DNA from 3 places in the Rhizobium sp. 01N447_2 genome. Region 1 is predicted to be linked to each of the others. Evidence: predicted binding sites of a transcription regulator. Region 1 holds the regulator's gene; each other region holds the start of a gene.
The links. The regulator PhoB, encoded in region 1, activates phosphate uptake and scavenging genes when phosphate is short. The targets are predictions, from matches to a motif close to TGTCATNNANCTGTCAT.
Positions count from the first base shown of each region.

Region 2: a site for PhoB is predicted at 1,502-1,518, ahead of phnF (phosphonate metabolism transcriptional regulator PhnF). Genes of this name have one in related genera too.
Region 3: a site for PhoB is predicted at 3,819-3,835, ahead of AC1ECN_RS08365 (DUF1045 domain-containing protein). Genes of this name have one in related genera too.

Region 1 covers NZ_JBFTQY010000019.1:64,999-75,208, reverse strand. The annotation lists SAM riboswitch at 68-146, shown strand; gene AC1ECN_RS16305 (O-succinylhomoserine sulfhydrylase) at 189-1,373, shown strand; gene apaG (Co2+/Mg2+ efflux protein ApaG) at 1,663-2,055, shown strand; gene AC1ECN_RS16295 (Hsp33 family molecular chaperone) at 2,356-3,348, opposite strand; gene argF (ornithine carbamoyltransferase) at 3,439-4,353, opposite strand; gene AC1ECN_RS16285 (aspartate aminotransferase family protein) at 4,396-5,595, opposite strand; gene AC1ECN_RS16280 (GcrA family cell cycle regulator) at 6,016-6,549, shown strand; gene phoB (phosphate regulon transcriptional regulator PhoB) at 7,132-7,815, opposite strand; gene phoU (phosphate signaling complex protein PhoU) at 7,948-8,661, opposite strand; gene pstB (phosphate ABC transporter ATP-binding protein PstB) at 8,706-9,521, opposite strand; gene pstA (phosphate ABC transporter permease PstA) at 9,537-10,210, opposite strand, start outside.
Region 2 covers NZ_JBFTQY010000010.1:66,168-72,264, forward strand. The annotation lists gene dapB (4-hydroxy-tetrahydrodipicolinate reductase) at 1-36, shown strand, start outside; gene AC1ECN_RS08300 (2,3-bisphosphoglycerate-dependent phosphoglycerate mutase) at 58-693, shown strand; gene phnF (phosphonate metabolism transcriptional regulator PhnF) at 733-1,470, opposite strand; gene phnG (phosphonate C-P lyase system protein PhnG) at 1,589-2,065, shown strand; gene phnH (phosphonate C-P lyase system protein PhnH) at 2,065-2,673, shown strand; gene AC1ECN_RS08320 (carbon-phosphorus lyase complex subunit) at 2,678-3,784, shown strand; gene AC1ECN_RS08325 (alpha-D-ribose 1-methylphosphonate 5-phosphate C-P-lyase PhnJ) at 3,781-4,656, shown strand; gene phnK (phosphonate C-P lyase system protein PhnK) at 4,653-5,429, shown strand; gene phnL (phosphonate C-P lyase system protein PhnL) at 5,456-6,097, shown strand, end outside.
Region 3 covers NZ_JBFTQY010000010.1:73,550-83,019, forward strand. The annotation lists gene phnC (phosphonate ABC transporter ATP-binding protein) at 1-358, shown strand, start outside; gene phnD (phosphonate ABC transporter substrate-binding protein) at 443-1,348, shown strand; gene phnE (phosphonate ABC transporter, permease protein PhnE) at 1,476-2,435, shown strand; gene phnE (phosphonate ABC transporter, permease protein PhnE) at 2,443-3,786, shown strand; gene AC1ECN_RS08365 (DUF1045 domain-containing protein) at 3,927-4,622, shown strand; gene AC1ECN_RS08370 (alpha-D-ribose 1-methylphosphonate 5-triphosphate diphosphatase) at 4,636-5,775, shown strand; gene phnN (phosphonate metabolism protein/1,5-bisphosphokinase (PRPP-forming) PhnN) at 5,772-6,371, shown strand; gene AC1ECN_RS08380 (GrpB family protein) at 6,391-6,894, shown strand; gene AC1ECN_RS08385 (DNA translocase FtsK) at 6,932-9,274, opposite strand.

The DNA of each region.
Region 1 (10,210 bases):
TCCATCATTTGCCGCCGACAAAACCAAACTCGGGGAATTGACGCAAGCAGCTAACAGCAGTATTGCAGAATTATCCCGTGGTGATTTGGCCGGTCGGCTTGCAGCCACGTTAAACAAGTGGCTAAAAAGACCGGGTTGAAACCGGTCTGCTTTTGCGACCGGTTTTTTTGTTATGTGAAGGTGATGGCATGAGCAAGACCTGGCGCCCGGCAACCCAACTCGTCCACGGTGGCACGCTGCGTTCGCAATATGGCGAGACGTCCGAGGCAATCTATCTCACGCAAGGGTTCGTCTATGAGACGTCGGAGGCGGCCGAAGCCCGCTTCAAGGGCGAGACCGAGGGCTTCATCTATGCCCGCTACGGCAGCCCGACCAACGACATGTTCGAAAAGCGCATGTGCATGCTCGAAGGCGCCGAAGACGCCCGCGCCACCGCTTCCGGCATGGCCGCCGTCACCGCGGCGATCCTCTGCCAGCTGAAATCAGGCGATCATATCGTCGCCGCGCGTGCCCTGTTCGGCTCCTGCCGCTGGGTCGTCGAGACGCTGGCGCCGAAATACGGCATCGACTGCACGCTGATCGACGGCCGGGATCTGGCGAATTGGGAAAAGGCGATCACGCCGAAGACCAAGGTGTTCTTCCTGGAAAGCCCGACCAACCCGACGCTCGAAGTGATCGATATCGCAGGCGTTTCCAAGCTCGCCAACCAGATCGGCGCCAAGGTCGTCGTCGACAACGTCTTCGCAACGCCGCTCTTTCAGAAGCCCCTGGAGCTCGGCGCCCATATCGTCGTTTATTCCGCCACCAAGCATATTGACGGACAGGGCCGCTGCCTCGGCGGTGTCGTGCTTTCCGACAAGGAATGGATCGACGAGAACCTGCACGACTACTTCCGCCATACCGGCCCGGCGATGTCGCCGTTCAATGCCTGGACGCTGTTGAAGGGGATCGAGACGCTGCCGCTGCGCGTGCGTCAGCAGACCGAGAATGCGGCAAAGATCGCCGATTTCCTGGCCGAGCAAGGCAAGGTCGCCAAGGTGATCTATCCCGGCCGCAAGGACCATCCGCAGGCCGATATCATCGCCAAGCAGATGACCGGCGGCTCGACGCTGGTCGCGTTCGAGCTGAAGGGCGGCAAGGATGCGGCCTTCGCGCTGCAGAACGCGCTCGATATCGTCAAGATCTCCAACAATCTTGGCGACAGCAAGAGCCTGATCACCCATCCGGCGACGACCACGCACAAGAACCTGACGGACGAGGCGCGCGCCGAACTCGGCATTTCTCCGGGTACGGTCCGCCTTTCGGCCGGCATCGAGGATACCGACGACCTGATCGAGGATTTCGCGAAGGCGCTTGCCAAGGTCTCGGCCTGATCTAGGGATAAAGGCGGCCGGACCTCATTTGGGGTTCGGCCGTGCCGGACCTCACAAGGTGAGGCCGGATCTCACCAAGGTGAGACCGTGCCGGACCTCACTGGGTGAGACCGGGGGGAACAAGTTTGCCCGCCGCGGCGTTCCGAAACGGAATTAACACTGACAATTAGGCTTAACGTTCGAAAACCCTTCGGATCATAGACATTTCAGCGATGATAATTGTTCCGTTTCTTGACGGACAGGGCCTCTTATAAGATACGGGTAAGATATCTTGACTAAGGTGCAAGGCATGTATCGCGCCCTCACAAGAGAGATCGAAGTTGTCGTCGAGCCGTTCTATCTGGAGGAGCAATCCGATCCGGACGACGACCGCTATGTCTGGGGTTACCGGATTGTCATCAGCAACAATTCCGGCATAGCCGTTCGGCTGGTCAATCGTTACTGGAACATCACCGACCAGAACGGCCAGGTTGACGAGGTCACCGGTCCCGGCGTCGTCGGCGAACAGCCGCGGCTCAGCCCCGGCGACACCTACGAATATTCCTCCGGCTGCCCGCTCGACACGCCCTCAGGACTGATGTTCGGTCATTACCAGATGGAAACGGACGAAGGCGAGATGTTCGATGTCGACATCCCCGCCTTCTCGCTGGATTCGCCTGGGCTGCTGCGCGTGCTTAATTGAGGCGCATCAATTGAGACGTCATATTCCGTCGGCGCCACGGTCCTGAGACGTCCTCAACGCCCGGCTCCTGGGGGATTGCCGAGGCCTGCCCCTCATCCGCCTGCCGGCACCTTCTCCCCGCTTTTGCGGGGCGAAGGGGACGTGTCGCGACCTCTCCGTTCCCCACCAACCTTTCGTAGCGCACGTCCCCTCGCCCCGTTTTACGGGGGTCCGCAGGACGGGTCGAGACCAGTGGCTCGACCCCCGCAAGGTTAGGGTGAGGGGCAGCCATCGGCGCGAACCGGACAGCGGTGGTGTCAACTATTCAGCCGGCTGAAGCTCGGCCGGCTCGAAGCGGTAGGTGGTCGAGCAGAATTCGCAGGTGACGGCGATTTCGCCGTTTTCCTGGCTGGCCTCGATCTCCTCGGCCGAAAAGCCCTTGAGCACGCCCTTGATCTTGTCGCGCGAGCAGCTGCAGCGATCGAAGACGGCACGCGGTTCGTAAACGCGCACGCCGCGCTCGTGGAACAGGCGGAACAGCAGCCGCTCGGTGCCGACCAGCGGATCGGTCAGTTCATCGGCGTCGATGGTCTCAACCAGCGAACGCGCTTCGAGCCAGGCGTCGTCCTCGCCATGCGGGCGGCTGCCGGTGTCGCCGTCGCCGCCGTGGAGATCCGGCTGGCGCATGCGCTCCGGCGCTTCCGGCAGGAACTGGGCGACGAGGCCGCCTGCCCGCCAGCGATGGCGTGGCTTGCCCGCATCGTCACGGTCGAAGAGTTCGGCCGCGGCAAGGCGGACGCGCGTCGGGATCTGTTCCGACTGGCGGAAATAGACGCCGGCAATTTCTTCCAGCGTGGTGCCGTCGAGCGGAACGATGCCCTGGTAAGGCTGGCTGAACTTGCCCTGGTCGATGGTGAAGGCGAGCACGCCCTTGCCGAGCAGTTGCTCCGGCTCGGTCTCGCCTGACTCGATCGCCTTGTTGAGCAGCGCCTGATCGAAACGGGCATAGGCGCGGACATTTTCCGGCGTCGAGAAATCGGCGACGAGAAGATCGACCGGGCCATCGCCCTTGGTCTGCACCGTGAACTTGCCGTCGAACTTCAGCGAGGTGCCGAGCAGCACCGTCAGCACGACGACTTCGGCAAGCAGCCGGGCAACGGGCGCGGGATAATGATGGCGCTCGAGGATCGCATCGAGCATCGGGCCGAGCTGGACGGCGCGGCCACGCACATCCAGCCCCTCCACCTGGAAGGGGACGACATGGTCATCGCCGGCGAAATCAAACTGGCCGAGGGCGGCTGCAGCTTCTGCCATGCTTTTTCACTCCTAGTTTTCAGAGCGATGGGCCAGCGTTCCCTTCGCTCACGCGGTCGCGAGTTGTGACTCGCGACGTCCGATTATGGTTCAGATCGCGCCCAGGCACCAAGCAAGAATCGACTTCTGCGCATGAAGACGGTTTTCCGCTTCATCGAAGACCACGGATTGCGGACCGTCGATCACTTCGTCCGTCACTTCCTCACCGCGATGGGCGGGCAGGCAATGCATGAACAATGCATCATTGCCGGCTTTCGCCATCAAGGCCGCGTTGACCTGATAAGGCTGGAAGACATTGTGACCCCGGGCCCGATGTTCCTGATTCATGGAGACCCAGGTATCGGTCACCACGCAATCGACGCCGGCGACCGCACGGTCGGCATCATGGCAGAGCATGATTTCGGCGCCCTCATTGCGGGCCCAGTTCAGATAGTGATCCTTGGGCTCGGAGCCAAGGGGCACGGCCATGTTCATGCGGTAGCCGAAACGCGCGGCACCCTCGACCAGCGAATGCAGCACATTGTTGCCGTCGCCGGTCCAGGCGATGGTCTTGCCCTTGATCGGGCCGCGGTGCTCTTCGAAGGTCATGATATCGGCCATGATCTGGCAGGGATGGGTGTCATCCGTCAGCGCATTGATGACAGGCACGGTCGCATGCTCGGCAAGCTCGACCAGCCGCGAATGCTCGGTGGTGCGGATCATGATCGCATCGACATAACGCGACAGCACCTTGGCGGTGTCGCCGATCGTCTCGGCGCGGCCGAGCTGCATCTCGGTGCCGGAGAGGAACAGCGTTTCGCCGCCGAGCTGGCGCATGCCGACGTCGAAGGAGACACGGGTGCGCGTCGAGGGCTTCTCGAAGATCATCGCCAGCATCTTGCCGGCGAGCGGCTTGTCGCCCTGGCCTGCCTTGAAGGCCTGCTTGCGGGAAAGCGCATCGTTCATGATGGTTCTGAGATCGGCTGATGTGACCGCCGAGAGATCGAGGAAATGTTTAGGTGTCATATCGTCTTCTTACCTGTGCTGCGCCCGAAGGCGGCAAACTCTTCAAGCCGTCTTCTTGACCTTGGAGGCGCGAATGCTCTCGGCGGCGCGCTCGACGCGGGCAAGGCCCTCGCGGGCTTCCTCGGCGGTGACCACGAGCGGCGGAAGAAGGCGGATGACATTGTCGCCGGCAGGCACGCCGAGCAGATGGGCGGCGCGGATCGCCTGCAGCAGTTCGGCTGAGGGAACGGCAGCCTTGATGCCGAGCAAAAGCCCTTCGCCGCGCACGTCCTCGATCACATCGGGATAACGATCCTTCAGCGAGGCGAGGCCCTGGCGGAAGACCAGTGCAACGTCGCGCACATGCTGGAGGAAGCCATCGGCAAGGATGATGTCGAGCACGGCGCTGCCGACGGCCATGGCAAGCGGATTGCCGCCATAGGTCGAGCCATGCGTGCCGGCCTTCATGCCGGAGGCGGCCTCTGACGTGGCAAGGCAGGCGCCGAGCGGGAACCCGCCGCCGATGCCCTTGGCGACAGCCATGATATCGGGGGTGATGCCCGACCATTCATGGGCGAAGAGCTTGCCGGTGCGGCCGACGCCCGTCTGGACCTCGTCGAGGATCAACAGCAGGTCGTTATCGTCGCAGAGCTGGCGAAGCGCCTTCATGAATTCGGTGGTGGCAGGACGGACACCGCCCTCGCCCTGCACCGGCTCGATGAGGATGCCGGCCGTGGCATCGGTGATCGCGGCGCGGACCGCTTCGATATCGCCGAAAGGCACCTGATCGAAACCCGGCGCCTTGGGGCCGAAGCCTTCGAGATATTTCTCCTGACCGCCGGCGGCAATCGTTGCCAGCGTCCGTCCGTGGAAGGCGCCTTCGAAGGTGATGATATGGAAGCGCTCGGGATGGCCCTTGGAAAACTGATAGCGGCGCGCCGTCTTGATCGCGCATTCGAGCGCCTCGGCGCCTGAGTTGGTGAAGAACACCTTGTCGGCGAAGGTGGCGTCCGTCAGGCGTTTTGCCAGACGCTCCTGTCCGGGGATCTCGTAGATGTTCGACAGGTGCCAGACCTTGTCGGCCTGCTCCTTCAGTGCGCCGACCACATGCGGATTGCTGTGGCCGACGGACGTGACGGCGACGCCGGCGCCGAAATCGAGATATCGCTCGCCAGTTTCGGTGATCAGCCATACGCCCTCGCCTCGCTCGAACCGCAGCGGGGCACGAGAATAGGTGTCATAAAGCGGCGCGGCTTCAGCCATGGCGCGATCTCCATCAAAGTTGCCGGGCAATGACTCCGGCTAAGGAAACCAGGCCCGAAAAATCAAAAATGCCGCCTTGCGGCGGCGAGTGGCACTATTTCCTTTTCGCGCTGCAATGTCAACAAAACGGCGCCCTTAGCGTATGCAGCACAGGTGTACAGCGGCATTTTCAGTCTTCAACAGGCATTATTGCAGAAATGCCACGCAGGGACAGCAAGTTGGGGAAAACTACGAATTCGATTCATCCGGATTCATGCGACTCTTGTCACGGAGTCAGGCTCACACTAGGTTAAAGATCAATTACTAGACTGCATGCGGCGGAACTAGTCACCAAAATTGATCAAGCGTTTCTTGTTTCGGAGCTCCCGGGACAACGGTGAGGGATTCTGCCATCACCAACGCAAAAGGTGGAGACAGGGCATGAACTGGACAGACGAGCGGGTCGAGAAACTCAAGAAGCRTTGGGCCGAAGGACTGAGCGCGAGCCAGATCGCGGCACAACTTGGCGGTGTCAGCCGAAACGCGGTCATCGGTAAAGTGCACCGGCTGTGCCTTCCCGGCCGCGCCAAGGCCGGCGGCACCAACACCGCGGCGCGAACGCCGAAGCGCAATACATCGGCGCCGCGCGCGCCGAACTTCGCCTCTCGGATCACCACCCGCACCGTCACCCGCCAGCAGGGCGCGACGATGCTGAAGGAAGAGATCGAGATCGAAACGATCGAGGAAATGGAATACGTGCCGAGAGGCAATGTGGTGGTGCCGATTTCCCGCCGCCTCGGCCTGACGGAACTGACCGAACGCACCTGCAAGTGGCCGGTCGGCGATCCGCTGAAGGACGACTTCCATTTCTGCGGCTGCGAATCCCCCGACAATTCGCCCTATTGCAGCTATCACCAGAAGCTTGCCTACCAGCCGGTGAACGAACGCCGCCGGGCGGCAGCGCGGGCCAGCTGAGCGGGCTGACCATCGTTAGAATGCAGAAAACGGGCCGAGTGGCCCGTTTTTTTATGCGCGGATGGGAGCGCTTGGGTGTTCAGTTCGTTGAGAACGCCGACTTGCCCTCATCCGGCTGCCGCCACCAACCAGGGTCGAGCCATGGGTCTCGACCTTTCCTTCGGTTCTCAAGGGGCGAAGTGACATGCCGCAACATCTCGATTCCCTCTTCTCCCCTCGGGGAGAAGGTGCCCGTAGGGCGGATGAGGGGGGCCAGGGAAGCCGGTCTTTCTTACAACACCATGCGGGTTTCGACCGCGTTGGCGTCGTTTCGATCGTGTTCAGGGCGCAGCCGTTCGGCATGTGGGATAGGTTATCACGGAAAGAGTGTGCCGTGTGGCCCCCTCATCCGCCTGCCGGCACCTTCTCCCCGAGGGGAGAAGAGATTGTGCCGCAACCCTCTCTGTCCCCACCAACCTTTCGCAGAGCACGTCCCCTCGCCCCGTCTACGGGGTCCGGAGGACGGGTCGAGACGAGTGGCTCGACCCCGGTAGGTTAGGACGTTAGCACGAGCGACTTTGTCAGCAACCAGAACGGAAGCCCTCAGGCTTCCATCGAATAACCGGCGCCGCGGACGGTGCGGATGACGTCCTGCATGTTGGAAAAATTCAGCGCCTTGCGCAGGCGGCCGACATGGACGTCGACGGTGCGCTCGTCGACATAGATGTCGTGGCCCCAGACGCCGTCGAGAAGCTGTGAGCGGGAGAAGACCCGGCCTGGCGACGACATCAGGAATTCCAGCAGGCGGAATTCGGTGGGGCCGAGGCGGACTTCGCGGGTCTTGCGATGGACGCGATGGGTCTCGCGGTCGAGCTCGATGTCACCGCATTTCAGCACCGTCGACAGCACCTCGGGACGGGCGCGGCGCAGCATCGCCTTGACGCGGGCAACGAGCTCGGGGGTCGAGAAGGGCTTGACGACATAATCGTCGGCGCCCGTCGACAATCCGCGGACACGCTCGCTCTCCTCGCCGCGCGCCGTCAGCATGATGATCGGCAGGCGCTCGGTTTCCGGCCGCATGCGCAGGCGCCGGCAGAGCTCGATGCCGGAGACGCCAGGCAGCATCCAATCGAGGATGAGAAGATCGGGCGTGCGCTCCTGAAGTCGCATTTCGGCTTCGTCGCCACGAAGGATGGTATCGACCTCGAAGCCTTCCGCTTCGAGATTGTAGCGAAGAAGCACGCTGAGGGCTTCCTCGTCTTCAACAACTGCAACTCTCGGGATCATGCGTGTCGGTCTCCTCGCGCATGATCCTTAAACCGGGGGTGATTTAAGCAATGCATCCTGCGCAAAATCAGAATTGGCTGCGACCTCTTGCGCGCCCGGATGGGCGCGCACGCAAGCGGCGGGTGTGGGCGGTTATTCGGTGACCGCGCCGACGGTGTTGGCGCTGTCGTCCTTCGGACGGTCGCCTTCCGGCTGCGCGCCTGTCGTCATGTAAAAGATCGTCTCGGCGATGTTGGTGGCGTGGTCGCCGATGCGCTCGATGTTCTTGGCGCAGAAGAGAAGATGCGTGCAGCTGGTGATGTTGCGCGGATCTTCCATCATGTAGGTCAGGAGCTCGCGGAACAGCGAGGTGTACATCGCGTCGATCTCGTTGTCGCGTTCGCGGATCGCATTCGCCTTGTCGGCGGAACGATTGGTGTAGACATCGAGCACTTCCTTGAGCTGGACGAGCGCCAGCTCGGACAGATGCTCGAGGCCGCGGGCGAGCTTGCGGGGAACGCCGGTGCTTTGGACGGCGATGACGCGCTTGGCGGTGTTCTTGCCAAGGTCGCCGACGCGTTCGAGATCGGCGGCGATGCGGATCGAACCCATGATTTCGCGCAGGTCCGCGGCCATCGGCTGGCGGCGGGCGATGGTGACGATCGCCTTGTCGCCGATTTCGCGTTCGGCGTGATCGAGGATCACATCGTCGGAGATGACCTTCTGCGCCAGCGCGGTATCGCCGTTGACCAGCGCCCGCACGGCTTCGGCGACCATCTGCTCGGCCAGGCCGCCCATTTCGGAAATCCGCCTGGACAGGAACTTCAGATCATCATCATAGGCAGAATAAATATGTGTCGATGCCATGGGGCTTTATCCTCGAATAACGGAAAGGCTTGGTGACGCCAAAATCAGCCGAAGCGACCCATGATGTAGTCCTGGGTGCGCGGATCGTCGGGATTGGTGAACATCTTGTCGGTGTCGTTCTCCTCGACGAGATTGCCGAGGTGGAACATGGCGGTGCGCTGCGAGACGCGCGCGGCCTGCTGCATGGAGTGGGTGACGATGACGATCGTGTAGTTCTCGCGCAGCTCGTGGATCAACTCCTCGACCTTGGCGGTGGCGATCGGGTCGAGCGCCGAGCAGGGCTCGTCCATCAGGATCACTTCAGGGCTGACGGCGACGGCACGCGCAATGCAGAGGCGCTGCTGCTGACCGCCCGACAGGCCGGTGCCGGACTCGTGCACGCGGTCCTTGACCTCGTTCCAGAGGCCGGCGCGCTGCAGGCTGGTCTCGACGATCTGGTCGAGGTCGGCCTTCGACTTGGCAAGGCCATGGATGCGCGGGCCGTAGGAGACGTTTTCATAGATCGTCTTCGGGAACGGGTTGGGCTTCTGGAAGACCATGCCGACCCGGGCGCGAAGCTCGACGACGTCGATATCGGGATCATAGATATCGTCGGTATCAAGCGTGATCTTGCCGGTGACGCGGCAGCCGTCGATCGTGTCGTTCATGCGGTTGAGGCACCGCAGGAAGGTCGACTTCCCGCAGCCGGACGGGCCGATCAGGGCGGTTACCGTGTTTTCGCGGACGTTCAGGTTCACATCGAAAAGCGCGCGCTTCTCGCCGTAGTAAACCGAGACTTCCTTTCCGATCATCTTATAAGGGACGTTGCTCATCTTGCGATCCAGCGCCTTTTCAACTGCAGCTTCCGTCAACATATTCATGATGTTTAACTCCGTTTACCAGCGGCGCTCGAAGCGACGACGCAAGAGGATGGCGCCCATGTTCATGACGATCAGGAACAGGAGCAGGACGATGATGGCACCCGAAGTACGCTCAACGAAGGCACGTTCGGCCTCGTTGGCCCACATATAGACCTGTACGGGCAGAGCCGTCGAGGGATCGAGCGGTGTCGTCGGCGCGTTGGCGACGAAGGCGACCATGCCGATGAGGAGCAGCGGCGCGGTTTCGCCGAGCGCGTGCGCCAGCCCGATGATCGTGCCGGTGAGGATGCCGGGCATGGCAAGCGGCAGAACATGGTGGAACACCATCTGCATCTTCGAAGCGCCGAGGCCGAGCGCTGCGGCGCGGATCGACGGCGGCACGGCGCGCAGAGCCGCACGCGTGGCGATGATGATCGTCGGCAGGGTCATCAGCGTCAGCACCAGACCACCGACCAGCGAAGCCGAGCGCGGCAGGCCGATGAAGTTGATGAAGACGGAAAGACCGAGCAGGCCGTAGACGATGGAAGGAACCGCGGCGAGGTTGTTGATGTTGACCTCGATCAGATCCGTCAGCTTGTTCTTCGGCGCAAACTCCTCGAGATAGATCGAGGCGGCGACGCCGATCGGCAGAGCAAGCACGAGGACGATCAGCATCAGATAGAGCGAGCCGATCAGGGCGACGCCCAGGC
Region 2 (6,097 bases), on a different contig from region 1:
TCCATGCTCGACGTGCTCGGGCTCACTTCCTCATAACGATACTACGGAGGCATATTCATGAGCGGTACCCTCGTCCTCGTTCGCCACGGCCAGAGTGACTGGAACCTGAAGAATCTCTTCACCGGCTGGAAGGATCCCGATCTGACCGAGCTCGGCGTCCAGGAAGCCAATGCAGGCGGGGCGGCGCTCGCCGAATACGGGATCAAATTCGACGTCGCCTATACCTCGGTGCTGGTGCGCGCGCAGCACACGCTGAAGCTCATCCTCGACAAGGTCGGCCAGCCCGATCTCCTGACGATCCGCGACCAGGCACTGAACGAGCGCGACTACGGCGACCTCTCCGGCCTCAACAAGGACGATGCACGCGCCAAATGGGGCGAGGAACAGGTGCATATCTGGCGCCGCTCCTATGACGTGCCGCCTCCCGGCGGTGAAAGCCTGCGCGACACCGGCGCCCGCGTCTGGCCCTACTACCTCACCGAGATCCTGCCGCGCGTGCTCAGGGGCGAGAAGGTGCTGGTTGCCGCTCACGGCAATTCGCTGCGCTCGCTGGTGATGGTGCTCGACAAGCTGAGCAAAGAAGGCGTGCTCGCCCTCAACCTCGCGACCGGCGTGCCGATGGTCTACAAGCTGAAGGCGGATTCCACCGTCGCATCCAAGGAAGTGCTCGGCGACATGTCGGGCGCGCATTAATCTTGGCTGATCTTTCCCCGCTTCGGCGGGGAAAGGCGCTCAGTTCTCGATGGTGAACTGTACCCGGTCGGCCGCGAAGCGGCTGATCGAATATTGCACCGGCACACCCTCAAGGTCGGTATTCATCGCCTTGGCGATCAGCAGGATCGCGCCGGGGGTGAGTTCGAGGTCGGCCATATCGGCTGCACTCGCATGGGCGGCCGTCACTTCGGTCGTGGCGCGGACGTAATCTGGCAGGCCGAGTTCGGCGAAAGCCTTGGTGATCGATTCTTCCGTCCGGTAGGCCTGACCGATACCGGCAAAGCGCTTGGCGGGAAACCAGCTCGTCGCCCTTGAAACCGGCCGCTTGTCTGCCTGGCGCAATGTTTCCAGGCGGATCACCTCTTCTCCCGGTTTCAGGCCCAGCCAGCGGGCGATCTCGGCACTCGCTTCTTCCTTCGCCTCATCGAGCAGAAGGCCGCGCATTTCACGCGCCTGATCGCCGATGCCGGCAGTGAAGCGCGTGCGCCGCGTGATCGGAAAATTCAGCCGCTCCTTGCGCTCGATCAGCGTGCCGCGACCTTGTACCGCACGGACGATCCCCTCCTGCGCCAGTGCCGCCAGCGCACTGCGCACCGTATGCCGGTTGACGCCGAATTGCAGCGCCAGCATGGTTTCCGGCGGCACCATTCCCGTTTCGTCATAGGCGCCGCTGCTGATCGCCTCGCGAATCCGATCGGCGATCTGGCGCCAGAGCGCCACGCCGGTTTGCCTTTGCACCTGCTTCAATCCCGCCATTCCGCCCCTGCCCACCATTTCACGCCGCCGATGTCACACGCTTGTCACGACATCGATTTAGAGCTAAGTATATCTTGTATAGTTGTCTATATCAATAGACATTTAGAGGGAAGCGGCGATGATATCAGCAGACAGGACAGACGCTGCGTCACAGACGGCATCCGGGCGCAAACGCGCCGCCGATCTGCTGGCGCGCGCGGAGCGTAGCGAACTCTCAGCGGTCTTCGATGCGCTGCCGGAAAAGCCTGTGGCCCATCAGGTGCGCGGACCGGAGACCGGGCTGGTCATGGTGCGCGGACGCATCGGCGGCGGCGGCGCTCCCTTCAATCTGGGCGAAGTGACCGTGACGCGGGCGACGGTCCGGCTCGACACCGGCTCGGTCGGCCATGCACAGGCGCTCGGCACCGACCGCGAGAAGGCCAGGCTTGCGGCGATCTTCGACGCGCTCTGGCAGGAGGATGCGACGAAGGATTTCGTCGAACAGGCACTGCTTTTACCGATCGCCGAACGGATCGCCGATGCCGAACGCCGCAAGGCGGACGAGACGGCGGCAACCCGCGTCGATTTCTTCACCATGGTGCGGGGAGACAACTGATGGGCCTGAAGACAGAAGCTTTGACCGGCGGCTTTGCCGTCCCGGTCTTCCATGCCCAAAGCGTCTTCAAGATGCTGATGGACGGCATGGCCCGCCCCGGCACGATCCAGACCGTTCAGCCCGATGTCGCTCCGCCGGCACCGCTCGGCACCGCCGCCGGCACGATCGCGCTGACGCTTTGCGACCACGACACGCCCGTCTGGCTTTCCCAGGGACTGGCGAGATCCGCCGTGCCGGAGTGGCTCGGCTTCCATACTGGCGCGCCGCTGACGACCGAAAAGGCCGAGGCGCGCTTTGCCTTCACCGAGGCCGGCACCGCGCTTTCCTCGTTCGGCCTCTTTGCATCAGGCACGCAGGAATATCCCGATCGCTCGACGACCCTGATCATCGAGCTCGCCAATCTAGAGAGTGGCCGCAGGCTGGCGCTGATGGGTCCCGGCATCCAGAGCGTGACGGAGATCGCGCCTATCGGCCTGCCGGAGACCTTCCTGCGGCTCTGGACCGAGAACCGTGCGCTCTTTCCGCGCGGCGTCGACATCGTGCTGACATCGGGCAGGCGTTTCCTCTGCCTGCCGCGCACCACCAAGATCACAACAACGGAGATCTGAGCTCATGTATGTTGCCGTCAAGGGTGGCGAGGCTGCCATCGCCAATGCCCACCGCCTGCTCGCCGATCGCCGCCGCGGCGACCGTTCGCTACCGGCGATCGGCATCGAACAGATCGTGGCGCAGCTGGCGCTCGCCGTCGACCGCGTCATGGCCGAGGCTTCGCTTTTCGACCGCACGCTCGCGGCACTCGCCATCCGCCAATCGCGCGGTGACATGATCGAGGCGATCTTCCTGCTGCGTGCCTACCGCACAACGCTGCCGCGTTTCGGCTATTCGAAGCCGCTCGACACAGCTGATATGACGATCGAACGCCGCATCTCGGCGACCTACAAGGATCTGCCGGGCGGCCAGCTTCTTGGGCCCACCTTCGACTATACCCACCGCCTGCTCGATCCCTCGCTGCTTTCGGACGAAGCGGTGGAGACGCCCGCTCAGCGCGCCGCCGAGACCGGCCGCGTCATGCGCGTCTCGGAGATCCTCGGCGAGGAAGGTCTGATCGAGGCCGACGGCGACATGCCGGAAGATCACGAGATCGGCGACCTGACCCGCGAGCCGATGGAATTTCCGATGACCCGGGATCTGCGCCTGCAGGCGCTTGCCCGCGGCGACGAGGGCTTCCTGCTGGCGCTGGGTTATTCCACCCAGCGCGGCTACGGCCGCAACCACCCCTTCACCGGTGAAATCCGCATCGGCGACGTCGAGGTGGAGTTCGACGTGCCGGAACTCGGTTTCGCCGTCTCGCTCGGCACGATCCAGATCACTGAATGCCAGATGGTCAACCAGTTCAAGGGTTCGGCCAAGGCGCCGCCGCAATTCACCCGCGGCTACGGCCTGGTCTTCGGCCAGAGCGAGCGCAAGGCGATGGCGATGTCGCTGGTCGACCGGGCGCTTCGCGCCGAAGAGCTCGGCGAGGATATCACCGCGCCGGCACAGGATGAGGAATTCGTCATCTCGCACTCCGACAATGTCCAGGCGACGGGCTTCGTCGAGCATCTGAAGCTTCCGCATTATGTGGACTTCCAGGCCGAACTCGATCTCGTCCGCCGTATGCGCCGCGAATTCGAAGCCGCCCGCAACGGTGGCGAAGACATGAAGGAAGCCGCCGAATGACCGATCTGGCCAGCTACAACTTCGCCTATCTCGACGAACAGACCAAGCGGATGATCCGCCGCGCCATCCTGAAGGCAATTGCCATCCCCGGTTACCAGGTGCCCTTCGCCTCGCGCGAAATGCCGATGCCCTATGGCTGGGGCACCGGCGGCGTGCAGGTGACGGCCTCGATCATCGGACCGGACGACGTGCTGAAGGTCATCGACCAGGGCGCCGACGACACGACCAACGCCGTTTCCATCCGCGCCTTCTTCCAGAAGGTCGCCAATGTCGCGGTGACGACGCATACCAAGGATGCGACGATCATCCAGACGCGCCACCGCATTCCCGAAGAAAAGCTCGGGGTCGGGCAGGTGCTCGTCTACCAGGTGCCGATCCCCGAGCCGCTGCGCTTCCTCGAGCCGCGCGAGACCGAGACGCGCAAGATGCACGCTCTCGAAGAATACGGCCTCATGCACGTGAAGCTCTATGAGGATATCGCCCATAACGGCCGCATTTCGCGGACTTACGCCTATCCGGTGAGGGTCCACGGCCGCTATGTCATGGACCCGTCGCCGACGCCGAAATTCGACAATCCGAAGATGCATATGTCGGACGCGCTGCAGCTCTTCGGCGCCGGACGCGAGAAGCGCATCTATGCGGTTCCGCCCTATACCGACGTCGTCAGCCTGGATTTCGAAGACTATCCCTTCGATATCCAGCGTTTCGACAAACCCTGCGCCCTTTGCGGCGCCGAGGAAGTCTACCTCGACGAAGTGGTTCTCGACGACAAGGGCGGGCGCATGTTCGTCTGCTCCGACACCGATCATTGCGAAGACCGCCGCGCGCACGGGCATGCCGGCGAGATGCTGGCCCGGGAGGCTGCAGAATGAGCGATACTCCCCTTCTCAAAGTCCATGACGTTTCGAAATTCTACGGCAACCGCATCGGCTGCCGCGACGTCTCCTTCGAACTCTGGCCCGGCGAAGTGCTCGCCATCGTCGGTGAATCCGGCTCCGGCAAGACGACGTTGCTCAACTGCCTTTCCACCCGGCTGCTGCCGAGCACGGGCAGCGTCGAATATCACATGCGCGACGGCAGCTACCGCGACCTCTATCGTATGAACGAGGCCGAGCGGCGCTTCCTGATGCGCACCGACTGGGGCTTCGTGCACCAGAACCCGGCCGACGGCCTGCGCATGACGGTGTCGACCGGCGCCAATGTCGGCGAACGGCTGATGGCGATCGGCGACCGGCACTATGGAAAGATCCGCGCTTCGGCGATCGACTGGCTCGAACGCGTCGAGATCGACGCCGACCGCATCGACGACCAGCCGCGCGCCTTTTCCGGCGGCATGCGCCAGCGCCTGCAGATCGCCCGCAACCTCGTCACCGGCCCGCGGCTCGTCTTCATGGACGAGCCGACCGGCGGCCTCGACGTCTCGGTGCAGGCGCGCCTGCTCGACCTCGTGCGCGGCCTCGTCAACGATCTCGGCCTCTCGGCCATCATCGTCACCCACGATCTCGCCGTCGCCCGCCTGCTCTCGCACCGGATGATGGTGATGAAGGACGGCTACGTCATCGAACACGGGCTCACCGACCGCGTGCTCGACGACCCGCGCGAACCCTATACGCAGCTGCTCGTCTCCTCGATCCTGCAAGTCTGAGGCCCAAAACCAAGGAAGAAGAAATCATGGCAACGCCTCTCGTCGTTTCCGAAGTCTCGAAGAGCTTCACCATGCATCTGCGCGACGGCATCAAGTTGCCCGTCGTCTCCGATGTCGCCTTCTCGGTCGCATCGGGCGAATGCGTCGTTCTCGGTGGCCCGTCGGGCATCGGCAAGAGCTCGCTGCTCAAGATGATCTACGGCAATTATGCCGTCGACACCGGCCAGATCCTCATCCGCCACGACGGACGCATCGTCGATCTCGCCTCCACCGATCCGCGCACCGTGCTCAACGTCCGCCGCAATACGCTTGGCTATGTCAGCCAGTTCCTGCGCACCGTGCCGCGCGTCGCGGCGATCGATGTGGTTGCCGAACCACTGGTGGCACGCGGCGAGGACGCCGCCACGGCACAGGAAAAGGCGGGCGCCCTGCTGGCCAGGCTCAATCTGCCGGAAACGCTCTGGCAGCTCCCGCCCGCCACCTTCTCCGGCGGCGAGCAGCAACGCGTCAACATCGCGCGCGGCTTCATCACCGAGCATACGATCCTGCTTCTCGACGAACCCACAGCCTCGCTCGATGCCAGGAACCGTGCCGTCGTCGTCGGCATGATCGCGGAAAAGAAGAAGGCGGGTGTCGCCCTTCTCGGCATCTTCCACGACGAGGAAGTG
Region 3 (9,470 bases), on a different contig from region 1:
GAAGATGGTTCTTGCCGACGAGCCGATCGCCTCTCTCGATCCGCTGAACGCCAAGATCGTCATGGATGCGCTGCGCGACATCAACGAGCGCGAGGGCATCACCGTCATCACCAACCTTCACACGCTCGACACCGCCCGCAACTATTGTGAGCGCATCGTCGGCATGGCCGGCGGCCGCGTCGTCTTCGACGGCAAGCCCTCGGAGCTGACCGCCGAAGCGGTGAAGGAAATCTACGGGACGGACAAGGACGGCGCCGGCATCGACGAAACGGTGACCTCGACATCGATCAATATCGCCCCCGAGCGGGCAGACAATCAATCCGCCGGCACCCAACCGCTGGCGCTGGCCGGCCTCTGAGAGGCAGCCGCGATCGAGCGCCCGCGTCAAGGGCACACTTCTTTGTAACGGGAAGACCGGGGACACCGGTCAATAGGAGAGAACATGTTGAAGAAAGCACTCTTTGCGGCAACGGCGCTCTTCGCGCTCGTCGGCGCTGCCCATGCTGCAGACCTCAAGGAATTCCGCATCGGCATCCTCGGCGGCGAAAACGAAACCGACCGCCTGCGCAACTATGCCTGCCTTGCCGACCACCTGAAGCAGGAATTCGGCTTCGAGAAGGTTTCGCTCTTCCCGGCCGCCGACTATGACGGCGTGATCCAGGGCCTGCTCGGTGGCACGCTCGACTTCGCCGAACTCGGCGCCTCCGGCTATGCCGCCGTCTACATCAAGGATTCGAAGGCTGTGACGCCGATCCTGACGACGCAGCAGAAGGACGGCTCGACGGGTTATTACTCGATCGGCCTCGCTCTGAAGTCCTCCGGCATCAAGTCCATCAAGGACGCCAAGGGCAAGAAGCTCGGCTATGCCGATCCGGATTCCACCTCCGGCTACCTCGTTCCGCTGACGCAGATCCCGAAGGACACGGGCATGCCGAACGACAAGTTCTTCGCCTCGACCCAGTTCAACGGCGGCCACGAGAACAACCTTCTCGCTGCGTATGACGGCAAGGTCGATATTGCCGTCGACGACAGCTCGGGCATCGGCGACTTCAAGGACGGCTACACCTCCGGCACCTTCCGCAAGGAAGTCGACAAGGGCGCCGTCGATCCGAACAAGCTGGTCGAAGTGTGGCGTTCGCCGCTGATCCCGAACGGCCCGCTCGTCGTTCGCAACGCTCTCGGCGAAGAGTGGCAGACGAAGCTTGCAGCCTTCTTCACGGCTCTGCCGGAGAAGGACCACAAGTGCTTCGCCGCTGTCGAAGGCGGCGACTACAAGGGCTACGCGCCCGTCAAGCACGACTTCTACAACGCCGTCGTCGACGTCCGCAAAGCTGCCATCGGCGGCTGATCGGGCTTTTGAATGCAGGGCGGCCGGAAACGGCCGCCCTTTATCTTGTGACGACAGCACCACGCGTCTTTTCGAGAGCCGCAAAGGACGCTGAAGCACTTTGAATTATGCAGTAGGCGAGGCGTTGATGACTATTGCCGATACACAGCCGCACATGCAGAGCGCCAAGGAGATCGGCACCGCCTGGGACCGGATGGTGGCCAAGCGCCGCTTCTATACCGTTCTCGGCCTGGTTATCCTGATTGCGGCTTTTGTCAGCTCCGTCCGCTTCGCCGATGAGAGCAATGCCGGCCATTTCTTCGACCGCCTGCCGCATCTCTTCGACTTCCTGAGCTGGCTCATCCCCAAGGATTGGCACGACGTCTGGCGCGCGCTGTTCGACATAGCGAGCGTCAACGACAAGGGCGGCGAGGAATTCAATTTCGACAGGGGACGCGTCTATGTCTGGGGCGCCTTCTACATTCCCGAATATTTCGAGCTGATGATCGTCACGATCAACGTGGCGCTGATCTCGACGATCATCGCCTTCGTCTTTGCCGTCCCCTTGAGCTTCTTTGCCGCGCGCAACCTGACGAATTCATGGCCGTTGCGCATCTTCACCAAGCGGCTGATGGAATTCCTGCGCGCCTTCCCGGAAATCGTCATTGCCGGGCTGTTTTCGGCGATCCTGTCGATCGGGCCGGTCGCCGCCATCATCGCCATCACCCTGCACACGATCGGTGCGCTCGGCAAACTCTTCTACGAAGTGGCCGAGAATATCGACATGAAGCCGCATGAGGGCATGAAAGCCGTCGGCGCCAACTGGTGGGAGCGCGTCCGCTTTGCCGCCCTGCCGCAAGTGCTGCCGAATTTCACCTCCTATGCGCTGCTGCGCCTTGAGATCAACGTGCGCGCCTCGACCATTATCGGCGCCGTCGGCGGCGGCGGCATCGGCGAGGAGCTGAAACTTTCGATCTCGCGCGGCTTCGGCGCCAAGACGGTGGCGCTCGTTCTTCTGCTGTTCGTGACGATCGTCGCCGTCGACCAGTTCTCCGCATGGCTGCGCCGCCGCCTGGTCGGCGAGCACGCCTTCCTTCTGCAACATTGAGGCCGCCATGACGGTGATCGACGCAAACCGTATGCACGAGATAGAAACGCGCTATCCGGAATATTTCCACCAGTCGTTCCGCCAGCGTTTCGGCGGGCTGATGATCCTCATCGCGACGCTGCTCTACAGCCTCTATGCCGTCTGGTTCTTCGATCTGCCCAAGCTCTTCGTCGAAGCCCATTGGGAGCGCGTCGGCATCTATCTCAGCCAATGGGTGAGCTACGACGTTCAGCCGGAATTCCGCATCGAGGATGACGGCTCGATCGACATCCGTTATCCGCGTTTCTCGCCGCTCGGCGACAATCCGAATCCGGACTGGCTGGTCAACAACCCCGACGGCAGCATCACCGTTTCGATCAGCGGCACCAGCCGCACCGTCACCGTCTCGAAGAGCGAGACGATCGTCACCGCGTATGGCGTCAGCGTCCCGGTGGACGTTTTCGGCGGTGCGCCGAAAGTCGTCGGACCGGTACCCGGCTGGATGACGGTCTATGATGACAACGTGCTGGCGGATCTCGGCTTTGCCGGCAATGTCAGCATATCCGTCGACCGGGTGAAGATGCGCAAACGTTTCATCGGCTGGGCGAATTTCATCTTCGACACGCAATCATCCTTCTTCGACAAGCCGGTCGGCGAGGTCGTCAGCCTCATCGTCTCCGGTCCGCGCATCAAGCCCGACCAATCCAACCTGTCGCTCGCCTTCGACGATATCTGGAACAACAGCGAATGGCAGCACGGCGACGTCTGGACCAAGCTTTTCCAGACGATCGTCATGGCGTTCCTCGGAACGCTGCTCGGCTCGCTTACCGCCTTTCCGCTCGCCTTCCTGGCAGCCCGCAACATCACGCCGAACCGCCTGCTGAACCAGGTCCTGAAGCGCTTCTTCGATTTTCTGCGCTCGGTCGATATGCTGATCTGGGCGCTGTTCCTGACACGCGCCTTCGGCCCTGGCCCGCTTGCCGGCAGCGGTGCGATCTTCCTCACCGAGACCGGCACGCTCGGCAAACTCTATTCCGAAGGCCTCGAGAATATCGACAACAAGCCGCGGGAAGGCATCAAATCAACAGGCGCTCAGACCGTGCTCGTTCATCGTTACGGCATTATGCCGCAGATCGTTCCCGTCTTCGTCAGCCAGACGCTCTACCAATGGGAATCGAACGTGCGCGGCGCGACCATTATCGGCGCTGTCGGCGCCGGCGGCATCGGCCTGAAACTGTGGGAGGCCATGCGCACCAACGCCAATTGGGAAAACGTCGCCTACATGGTCATTCTGATCCTGATCGTTGTCTTCATATTCGACACCGCCTCGAATGCGTTGCGCCACCGGCTGATGGGCACGAAAATCCACTGATCCATTGATCAAAGACGGTGGCGGCGCGACGCCATCATCATTCTGTCACGGAAATCTTTTAGCCGGGAGCCTGCTTGCGGTTCGCCGCCAAATCACTGCACAGTGCCCTCCCCGTTTGGACGATCTCCAGGACAAAAGCCTTGCGCTACGCTCTCTATTTCTCGCCGCCGAAGGATGATCCCCTGACCRGCGCGGCCTCGCTCTGGCTCGGTCGCAATGCTTTCACCGGCGAGACCTATCCGGCACCGGAATATGCGCAACTGGGTGCGGCAGAGCAATTCGAGCTGACCGCTGACCCCCGCCGCTACGGCTTTCACGCCACGATCAAGGCGCCCTTTTCGCTCGCCTCCTCGGTCACCGAGAAAGATCTCATGGCCGTTGCCGAGGATTTTGCCCAGCGCACGCAAGCCTTCGAGATTCCTGAACTCGTGCTCGGCCAGCTCGGCCGTTTTTTTGCTCTCGTTCCCGGTTCTCTTCATCAACCTCTTCAGGATTTCGCCGCGAAGGTGGTAAGGTCGTTCGAACCGTTCCGGGCAGCGCTTTCCGAGGCCGATATGGCGCGGCGCAACCCGGAGAAGCTCAGCGACAGCCAGCGCACCCATCTGCAGCGCTGGGGTTATCCTTACGTCATGGAGGATTTCGGCTTTCACATGACGCTGAGCGGCCAGGTGCCCGAGACACGTGCTCAGGTAATGAAAGCGATCCTGACCGAGCGTTTTGCCGATTTCACCGGCCGACCGCTTTCGATTTCCGGCCTTGCCGTCTTCATCGAGGAGACGCGCGGTGCCCCGTTCAAAATTCATTCCTGGCTGCCGCTTGCCGGCGCCAAAAGCTGAAAGACTTGACGACATGAGCAAAGAGACCGTGTTTTCCAACGCCCGCATCGTTCTCGAGGATGACATCCTCTTAGGCTCGATCCTCATCCGCGACGGGAAGATCGCCGACATCTCCGGGGGTAACTCGGTAGCCGGCGAAGATTTCGAAGGCGACTACGTCATCCCAGGCCTTGTCGAACTGCACACCGATCATCTCGAAGGCCATTATCAGCCGCGCCCCGGCATTCGCTGGAACAAGACCGCCGCCATCCAGGCGCATGACGCCCAGATCGTCACCTCAGGCATTACCACTGTGTTCGACTGCCTGCGCATGGGTGCGGACGAGGACGGCGGCTTCGAACATGGCGAGATGCGCGAGATGGCCGATGCCATCCAGTCGGCGGAGAAGGAAGGCAGGCTGCGTGCCGAGCACCTGCTTCATTTGCGCTGCGAGGTCTCGGCCGACAATGTGCTCGAACATTTCGCCGACTTCGAAAACGACCGGCATGTGCGGCTCGTCTCGCTGATGGATCATGCACCCGGCCAGCGTCAGTTCCAGACGATGGATCAATATGTCTTCTACTACCAGAAGAAGCGGGGCCTGAGCGACGAGGCTTTTGCGCGTTTCGTCGCCAAGCGCCAGGCAGAATCGGCGCGCAATTCGACGCCGCACCGCAACGCCATCGCCAAGGTCTGCGCCGAGCGCGGCATCACCGTGGCAAGCCATGACGATGCGACGCTCTCGCATGTCGACGAGGCGATCGACAACGGTGTGCGCCTGGCCGAGTTCCCGACCAGCTTCGACGCCGCTCGGGCATCGCACGGACATGGCATGAGCGTGCTGATGGGCGCGCCGAACATCGTGCGCGGCAAATCCCATTCCGGCAACATCGCCGCCCGCGACCTTGCCGAAATGGGGGTGCTCGATGTGCTTTCCTCTGATTACGTGCCGCTCAGCCTACTGCATGCGCCGTTCATCCTCGCCGATGAGGTCGAGAGCATCAGCCTGCCGAAGGCGATCGCCATGGTGACGTCGACACCCGCCCGCACCGTCAGCCTCGATGATCGCGGCCGGATCGCAACGGGACTGCGCGCCGATCTCGTTCGCGTCCATCGTTCGCACGGCGTGCCGGTGACACGCTCGGTCTGGCGCCAAGGACGCCGTGTCGCATGACGATGTCGCACGAACCCCACGCAGGAGCCGGAGCCGAGCGCGGCATCATGGTCGTCGTCGTCGGACCGAGCGGCGCTGGCAAGGACACGCTGATGAACCTCGCGGCCCGGCGTTTCAAGGGCCGCGACGATGTGCATTTCGTCCGCCGCGTTATCACCCGTCACCGTGACGCCGGCGGCGAAGATCATCTTTCCGTCTCCCTCCAAGGTTTTGCCGCCATGGAGCAATCAGGCTCCTTCGCCGTCTGGTGGGAAGCGCACGGCCTGAAATACGGCATTCCGGCCGAAGTTTCGGTAGCGCTGTCGAAAGGCCACGTCGTCGTCGCCAACGGCTCGCGCTCGGCGCTTCATCGCTTCCAGGCCGCCTTCCCGCGTCTGAAAGTCATCAACGTCACCGCCCGCCCCGAAGTGCTCGCCGGTCGGCTGGAGGCGCGCGGCCGCGAGACGCATGAAGATATCATGGCCCGGCTTGCCCGCGGACCGCTGACGGTGCGCGGCGAATACGACGTGGTGGAGCTCGACAATAGCGGCTCGCTCGAAGAGGCCGAGCAGAAGATGATCGAGATCCTAAACGGGTTGCTGACCAAGACGCACTGAACGGATCGAGAGGAAGGGCATGCGTGCTATCAAGGTGGTCGACTACGATCCTTGCTGGCCGCGGCTCTTTGCCGAAATCAGCGCCGAGGTCTCCGCCTTGCTCGGCGACCGCCTGCTTTCGATCGATCATATCGGCAGCACCTCGGTGCCTGGCCTGGCGGCCAAGCCGAAGATCGACCTCGATGCCGTGATGATATCCGACGCGTTCCTGCCGGCGGCGATCGAGGTGGTGCGCGCGGCCGATTTCGTCTTCCACGGCGATACTGGAGAGCAACGATGGGCTTTCACCCGCGATCATCAAGCTTATGGCTTCAAGCTCTATCTTTGCGGACCCAATAATCGCGCGCATCGGGAGCGCATTCTGTTTCGCGATTATCTCCGGGATCATCCCGAGAGGGCCAGGGCCTATGCCGATCTGAAACGCAGGCTGGCTGCGGAGGCAAGCCGCGATTGGGATTTTTATACCGGCGGAAAGACCGCGTTTGTCAGCGAGACGGTTCGGCTGGCTGCCTTGAGGACATGAAATGGAGTGCGCGCAGTGCACTCCATGCCATTATCGATTAATCGCCATCGCCCCGTCCCGATACGATCTCGCGCTTGCCGACGTGATTGGCCGGACCGACCAGACCTTCCTTCTCCATGCGTTCCACCAGCGAGGCGGCGCGGTTATAGCCGATGCCGAGGCGGCGCTGGATGTAGGACGTCGAGCATTTCTTGTCGCGCATGACGACCTTGACCGCCTGTTCGTAAAGCTCGTTGCCATCCTCCGAGGCCATGGCGCTCTTGTCGAAAACGGCGCCGGCTTCTTCCTCTTCCGTCTCTTCCTCCTCGTCGGCGGTGACAGTGTCGAGATATTCGGGACGGCCTTGGGTTTTCAGATGGGCAACGACCTTTTCGACCTCGACATCGGAGACGAAGGGACCGTGGACACGGGAAATCCGCCCGCCGCCCTGCATATGCAGCATATCTCCCTGACCGAGCAGTTGTTCAGCACCCTGTTCGCCGAGAATGGTGCGGCTGTCGATCTTCGAGGTCACCTGGAAGGAGATGCGGGTCGGGAAGTTTGCCTTGATCGTGCCGGTGATGACGTCAACGGACGGACGCTGTGTCGCCATGATCAGATGGATGCCGGCGGCTCGCGCCATCTGGGCGAGGCGCTGGATCGCGCCTTCGATGTCCTTGCCGGCGACCATCATCAGGTCGGCCATCTCATCGACGATGACGACGATATAGGGCATCGGCGTCAGGTCCAGCGCCTGGCTTTCCTCGATCGGAGTGCCGGTGCCCTTGTCGAAGCCGACCTGGACCATGACATGGATGGTCTCGCCCTTTTCGCGGGCCTGGGCGACGCGGTCGTTGTAACCGTCGATGTTGCGGACACCGAGGCGCGACATCTTGCGATAGCGCTCCTCCATTTCGCGCACGGCCCATTTCAGCGCCATGACCGCCTTCTTCGGATCGGTGACGACGGGCGTCAGCAGATGCGGGATGCCGTCATAGACTGACAGTTCGAGCATCTTCGGGTCGACCATGATCAGGCGGCACTGTTCCGGCGTCATGCGGTAGAGCAGCGACAGGATCATCGTGTTGATGGCGACCGACTTGCCGGAACCGGTGGTGCCGGCGACGAGCAGATGCGGCATCTTGGCGAGTTCGGCAATGACAGGCTCGCCGCCGATGGTCTTGCCGAGGCCGAGCGCCAGCTTATAGCCGCTCTTCTCGAAATCCTGGCTTTCGATCATCTCGCGGAAATAGACAGTTTCACGTGTCACATTCGGCAATTCGATGCCGATGACGTTGCGGCCGGGGACGACGGCAACACGGGCCGAAAGCGCCGACATCGAGCGGGCGATATCGTCGGCAAGGCCGATGACGCGCGACGATTTCACGCCCGGCGCCGGCTCGAATTCATAGAGGGTGACGACAGGGCCGGGGCGGACATGGATGATCTCGCCCTTGATGCCGAAATCCTCCAGCACGCTTTCCAGAAGCCCGGCATTCTGTTCCAGCGTCTCTTGCGACATGATCTCGCCGAGGCGTTCCGGCGGTTCCTGCAGCAGGGCGCGCGGCGGGAATTCATAGCCGGATGCGTCGATCCTTTCGGGCCTCGCGGCCAGGCGCGGCGACGGCAGAACCGCGGCGACAGGCGGGGTGCGCTGCGGCGCTGGTGCTGCCTGAGGTGCTGATGCAATTTGAGGGGCTGTCGCGACCTGGGGGGTTGGCGCCGCTTGAGGTGCCGGCATGACCGGTGCCTCGACAGCGATGCGCCTGGGCCTTTCCAGGGACGGGGCGGCCGGAGGGCGCACAGCAACCTTTGCGGAGATCGCGGCGGGCTGCGGGACCGCGCGGGAGGTGACGGGAGCAGGGGCCGGCCGGCCGGGGCGCCATTCCATGATCCGGAACAGCGACGTGATCGATTCGGGCGAGGCCTCGGTCTTCGGGAACGAGATCAAGGAAGGCGCGCGAACCGGCGTCTCTTCGAAGGCCATGACTTCCCAGAAGGCGAAATCCGAAATGGAGGAAAGCTCGGCGCTGGCGCGGAAGGCGGGCGCGCCCGGCACGTCAGGCAAAGGTGACTGCTGCAGTTCAACCCTGTGCGGTGCTGCGGAAATTTCGTCCGGCTCGGGCAGATAGATATCGAACGGCACGTCGACGGCAACCGGCTCTATCCGTATCGCCTGCTGTCCAATCTGCGAATCATCGCGAACGGGCTCATTCGGCGCGCGCCGCTTGCTGATCAGCGTTTCCGGCGTGCGGGTGAAACGGACATTCGGCGCGAGGGAAAAGTTGCTCTGCCAGATGGGTGCCGCCGGCTTCTCCCCTGGGTTTTCCGCCGGAAGGTCCGTTTCAATCTCGCTGGAAAAATCTCCGGCATCCGTCAAATTGGTTCTGGGAAAACGCATGCGTCCGCTACTCACTCATGCTTTGCAAATTACGACCCTACCGGGATAGAAAAGGAAGGTTAATAAGTTCCTTCCTGCCGTATCGTTCCGATACGACTCCTGGAGATAAATCGCTGCACTTTCAATGAGTTCTGGCAGTGAGAAAAATCTTTGCCAATTTTGGCGAGGCGCTCTAAAGCGCGTCGCAATCTTTCAG